2 regions of the Gilliamella sp. HK2 genome follow, and region 1 is predicted to be linked to the other one. Evidence: riboswitches for the same ligand, from Rfam matches in the RefSeq annotation. Region 1 holds a riboswitch; the other holds the start of a gene.

Region 1 (3,218 bases):
CGATATTCGTCTAATGTTGTTGCACCAACGCAATGTAATTCCCCTCGAGCCAATGCTGGTTTTAACATATTACCAGCATCCATTGCACCATCGCTTTTCCCTGCACCAACCATGGTATGGATTTCGTCAATAAATAATATAATACGGCCTTCTTCTTTCGCTAAATCTTTAAGTACGGCCTTTAAACGTTCTTCAAATTCGCCACGATATTTTGCACCTGCAATCAAGGCACCCATATCTAATGATAAAACGCGTTTATTACGCAATCCTTCAGGTACTTCACGGTTAACGATACGTTGTGCTAATCCTTCAACAATAGCGGTTTTACCTACACCCGGCTCACCAATTAATACGGGATTATTTTTAGTACGACGTTGTAATACCTGAATAGTTCGACGAATTTCTTCATCACGCCCAATAACAGGATCAAGTTTGCCTTGTTCTGCCCGTTGCGTTAAATCAATGGTATATTTTTTCAACGCACCGCGTTGATCTTCTGCATTAGGATCATTCACGTTATCACTACCTCTTACTTGATTGACGGCTTGGCTAAACTTGTCTTTATTGACACCTGATTTTTTAAGAATATCACTTAGGCTCCCTTTATCTTCTAAAGCAGCTAAGATAAAGAGCTCTGATGATATATAACTGTCACCATTTTTTTGCGATAATTTATCGCACAAATTAAGTGTACGGACAAACTCTTGTGATGGAATAACCTCCCCACCCACACCTTGAACTTGCGGTAATCGATCAATCGCCTGAGTTAATTCTTGTTGTAAAATAGCTACATTTGCACCCGCTGAAGCTAACAATGGCGCTACACTGCTGCCTTCTTGATTAAGCATGGCTGATAGAACATGCACAGGCTCTATATATTGATTGTCTTTACCTAATGCCATTGACTGCGCATCAGCTAAAGCTTGTTGGAACTTGTTTGTTAATTTATCTAACCTCATCGTATTTATCTCCTGAGCAATAGATTTGAGTTAAGCGTGTATACATTCAACCCATTTGCATGATATCTAAATGAGTGTTGCAACCTAAATTTCAAGAGCAAATTTAAAATATTTTTTATAAAATTTGTACAGTAAATTAGCGAGTATTTAAAAAACTTAATTAGCGCCAAAATAAAGTTGTTTGTAATATATAAATACACGTTCAACCAGTGTTGAAAGATGACAAATCAACTTTTATCCATTATATTAACACCTTTATTTTGTTAGGCGTGCTAACCGTGGTTCGTAACCCATCCCACGTAAAAAAACTAGGAATACAACATGTTCAAAATAGCCAAAGAGTTTCAATTTGATGCTTGTCATATGCTAGATGGACACAATAAAAAGTGTCATAACCTGCATGGTCATACTTACCGCTTATTAGTCGAAATTAGCGGTGATCTTATCGATAGTGGTTCAAGTCAAGATATGGTAATGGATTATGCCGATCTAAAAATGATTGTTAAAAAGTATATTGTCGATCCTTTCGATCACGCTTACCTTTATAATCAAAATAATAGAAATGAGTGCCGTATTGCTACATTATTGCAAGAAATGGATCGCAAAGTCTTTGCCTTACCGTGCCGAACAACTGCAGAAGGGATGAGTAAATTTATTTTTGATTGCTTATCTAAATATTTGCCTGTTTCGATGATCAAATTATGGGAAACACCAACTTCATATTGTGAATATTATCGGAGCCCAAAGTGATCGAATTTCGCATAGTTGAAATCTTCGAATCTTTACAAGGCGAAGGTTATAATACGGGAATGCCTGCTATTTTTATCCGCTTTGCAGGCTGTAATTTAAATTGTGCTTGGTGTGATACTAACTTTCGCCAATTTACTCGATTTACCTTAGAGGCATTAATAGCAAAAGTAAGCGAATACAAAAGTAAAAACATTATTATTACAGGGGGTGAACCCACTAGGGTTAAAGCGTTACCACAGCTACTTTTGTCATTAAAAAATGCTGGTTATTTTATTGCCATTGAAAGTAACGGTCTTGGCAAAGTCGATGCGCTTATTGATTATATTGCCCTCAGCCCGAAATTTTGCTACCAGTCGCACTATCAAAAAATAGTCCAACCAACAGCCAATGAAGTGCGAATTGTTACCGAAAACCACCGTGATTTTATTGCTTTTTGCCAATATATCGAAACTCAGATACAGGCAAAACGCTATTATCTTTCACCTTGTGAAAAAGATGGTGCATTCAATATATTTGATACCATAAAACTACTGGGAAAAATTAACGAAAATCGATTAGATAATAAATGGTTATTGAATATACAAAGTCATAAACTTGCAGATATTGAATAGTGTCTATTTTTTAATCTAACTCGTTAAATATTGGAGAATGAGATTGAATAGAAATTTTTAAATAAAAAGATAATGAAAGTTAATTAGATAAGTCACTATTTGCTTAAATTAATAAAATAACTTCATTTTGCTCCATTTTTTAGTGGTTTTTGTTGGTATGAAGTGGCTTTATGTCGATTCTTTAAGCTTTGCTAGTAAAAAGGGGTATTGATAATCACAAATGTTCTCCAAACACATAATCCACAAAATAAGTTTATTTTTTTGTTTAAAAATCATTCAGAAAAGCCATTGATTTTATTGAAGTTTTTTGCAACCCTAAATATACTGACAAATAATCAAATAGGGTTATTTATAATAAATCATAAAGTAGCATATCGATTTTACTTAAATTTTTCACTTTTTCTTTAAGCAAAAACCATCGAGCCACTTATGCAATCAGTGACAATTATCGACTTTGTCGGTATTATATTGGTCATTTTATTATAATTAGTTAGGTTTAGTGTGAATATTCAACAATTATTAACACAACGTGTTTCGCAAGCAATGATTATGGCGGGTGCAGATAAGAACTGCGATGCGCTGATTAAGCAATCAACTAAAGTGCAATTTGGCGATTATCAAGCTAATGGCGTTATGTCAATTGCCAAAAAGCTAGGCATACCACCTCGGGAACTTGCTCAGACAGTTTTACAACATCTTGATGTTGATGATATTGCTGAAAAAGTTGAGATTGCAGGTCCTGGGTTTATCAATATCTTTTTAAAAAATAGTTGGATTGCTGAGCAAAATGAAATTGCTTTAAGCAGTGATAAACTTAACATTACTTTACCTGCAAAACCTCAAACCATTGTGGTTGATTATTCTGCGCCTAATGTGGCAAAAGAGATGCATGTTGGAC
Region 2 (3,218 bases), on a different contig from region 1:
TGATAATGCTTTTGCTAATGCTATTTTGATGCTTGAAAAAGATCAACCAGAAATAGTGGATAGGTTAAGATTAGAATGGGCAAATGCATTGGCTGATCGAGCGGAATGGTTAGCAGCGATAGATGTTATTTGGCCATTACCAAAATATCGTTATCTTGCTGAAGAATGGTTTAATAACATTGATAAACTAGATGCACAGGCAATAGATGCAAAAGCAATAGTTAAACGTTTAATATTAATGCCTGAGTCGATTGATAAACTTGAAGATCGCTTGACGGAGATAAAAAATAACCCAGATTTTTATCAAAAAAGATTAGGTATTGCTCAACAAATATTAGAACAACAACAATATATTGAAAATTTACGAAGTTTGTTACGTGTATTGATTAACAATATTCTAGCTGATGTAGTCACTTATCCAAATGAATTTACCAAAGTAGATATAGCAAAGTTGATTGAGCTCACTCAAGATAAATCTTTAAAAATTGATATGCCCAATTCTTCGTTAACTTTAGCAAGACATAAGCCTTTATTAGAATCTAATCGGCTTCTTCTTTATATTTGCCCAGAAGCAGGTTACCGTTCAATTTATCATATGGCTGTCTTGACTGATAATAATTATTTATTGGCGTTAGGTGAAGCAGGCATCATTAAAGTTGATAGGCAAGGTAAACAACTTGCTCATTTTATGATTCCAGCTGAAAGATTAGTGATATCTCATAATCGTTTACAGGTTTTGGCATTGGTAAAAAGAAATAACTATTACCGTATTCATAAACTTGATTTAAGTACTGGCAAATTCATTGATTTAGGTGTTGTCCAATTTCAGCAATGTCATTGGACATTTGATGGTATCAATTGGACAATTGTTAATAATAACTGTATTGAAGTGATTAATATAGGCAATACACTAGCGGTTGTTTGGCGAGTCGATTTATCGCCTAATTCTGTGTTACAAATAGCAATAAAAGATCATCAAGAGGCAATATTAACAGTTAATCCTGAGAATTGTTGTGAAGCATTTTACTATAGTATTCCTGAACGTAGACTAATAAATAGACGAGATATTGAAAATGATGGTGATAACGTATTGTTAAGTGATGAGTTAAGAATATCATATTTAAAATATGATTATATAACCAATCAATTATCACATGTTTTTAATAAATTTAACTATGAAGTAATTCCATTAACGATGAGTGAGAAACAATTTAAGAATCTTCATGTTTTAGCAATTGGTCAGATAATAGCGCTGTGTGTGAATCAAGAAGATAGTATTGGTTATAATATTCATTTATATCACCCTGATAGCAACCAGATAAAAATGATCATTGATTGGCATTCATCAATGCCTGTTTCTGGTTTGTGCATTGATGGTGAATATTGTTTCTTTGATAAACAAGGTCGAGTATTACACGTTAATGTTAAGGAAAATAAAGTAACCTCGTTTTCGATCTAACATAAATAGGTGAGAATTTGGGTAAATTAATGGCGTCTTAATGGTACTAGACATTTTTATTTAAAAAGAGTATGGTGTGCGCTTTGTTACGTGGTTCGTGAACCTCCCACGCTAAAAAACTAAGGAAAATTATGAATAAAGTTACACTACTTGGCGATCAATCTGTTCGCTATCCTACAACCTATTGTCCTGAAATACTCGAAACGTTCGATAATAAACACCCAACTAACGATTATTTTGTTAAGTTCAATTGCCCAGAATTTACTAGCCTTTGTCCTATCACTGGGCAGCCTGATTTTGCGACGATTTATATTTCATACGTACCTAATATTAAAATGGTTGAAAGTAAGTCGCTCAAGCTATATCTCTTTAGCTTTCGTAATCATGGCGATTACCACGAAGATTGCATCAATATTATTATGAAAGATCTTATTAAACTAATGGATCCTAAATATATTGAAGTCTGGGGAAAGTTTACCCCTCGCGGTGGAATCTCTATCGATCCTTATGCAAATTATGGTAAAGCCGGCACTAATTGGGAACAAATAGCGATGAGCCGTTTGGCTAATCACGATCTTTATCCTGAAAAAGTCGATAATCGCTAATTCAATTTACCCTAACAGGAAACTCTCAATGCAAACTCGTAAAGCACTAGTGATATTTTCTGGTGGGCAGGATTCTACTACCTGTTTACTGCAAGCCATTGCTGATTATGGTCGTGAAAACGTCGAAACCATCAGCTTTCAATATGGTCAACGTCATGCTATTGAACTTGAAAAAGCCAAGTGGATTGTTGAAGATCTTGGCGTTAAGCAAACCGTGGTGGATACCTCGGTGATTAAACAGACGACCAATAATGCTTTGATTGATGATTCACAACAAATCACCGCAGCCAAAGAAGGCGATTACCCTAATACTTTTGTGGATGGACGTAATATGCTGTTTTTGCTTTTAGCTGGTTGCCATGCCAAGCAACACGGTATTAGTGACATTATTATTGGCGTTTGTGAAACCGATTTTAGTGGCTACCCTGATTGTCGTGATATTTTTATTAAATCAATGAATGTATCGATGAATCTTGCTATGGATTATAATTTCAATCTCATCACCCCTTTGATGTATTTGACTAAAGCTCAAACATGGGAAATGGCTGATAAACTAGGTTATTTGGATTATGTCCGCGACCATACTCATACTTGTTATTACGGAGTTGATGGTGGATGCGGCAAATGCCCGAGCTGTATTCTTCGAGATAAAGGATTAACACAATACCTTAATCATTCAAATTAATTGAAACACTGGGTTCACTTACCCCATTAAAAAAGGACAAATTTATGCACCTGAACGCTAATTCAGAACATATAAACCAATTTACTCACGCACAGCAAATCAAGGCTCTAAGCTGGCTTTCGTTTTTTCATATTTTGGTTATCGCTTCCAGCAATTATTTAGTACAAATTCCATTTGATATTTTTGGTTTTCAAACCACTTGGGGGGCGTTTACTTTTCCATTTATCTTTCTTACCACCGATTTAACTATTCGGGTATTTGGAGCGAGTTTAGCTAGGAAGATAATTTTTGTGGTGATGCTCCCCGCATTGCTATTTTCATATGTGATTTCTGTACTATTTTTTGAAACACATTGGGTTGGTTTATCGGCATTGACGGAATTTAATAGTTTTGTTTTTCGAATTGCATTAGCAAGTTTTGCCGCTTATTTAGTTGGACAATTGATGGATATTACTGTCTTTAACTATTT

The links. Region 1 has a riboswitch for preQ1 ahead of queD (6-carboxytetrahydropterin synthase QueD). Riboswitches for the same ligand answer to the same signal wherever they lie in the genome.
Region 2: linked by a shared signal. The riboswitch ahead of queF (preQ(1) synthase) and the one ahead of queD (6-carboxytetrahydropterin synthase QueD) in region 1 are both predicted to bind preQ1.

The regions. Positions count from the first base shown of each region.
Region 1 is NZ_LZGV01000094.1:69,660-72,877, forward strand. Features, by position in the region: gene clpB (ATP-dependent chaperone ClpB) at 1-959, opposite strand, end outside; PreQ1 riboswitch class I at 1,232-1,277, shown strand; gene queD (6-carboxytetrahydropterin synthase QueD) at 1,281-1,709, shown strand; gene A9G45_RS09920 (7-carboxy-7-deazaguanine synthase QueE) at 1,706-2,320, shown strand; gene argS (arginine--tRNA ligase) at 2,822-3,218, shown strand, end outside.
Region 2 is NZ_LZGV01000099.1:53,539-56,756, forward strand. Features, by position in the region: gene A9G45_RS12140 (bpX6 domain-containing protein) at 1-1,459, shown strand, start outside; PreQ1 riboswitch class I at 1,544-1,588, shown strand; gene queF (preQ(1) synthase) at 1,591-2,064, shown strand; gene queC (7-cyano-7-deazaguanine synthase QueC) at 2,093-2,749, shown strand; gene A9G45_RS12155 (7-cyano-7-deazaguanine/7-aminomethyl-7-deazaguanine transporter) at 2,821-3,218, shown strand, end outside.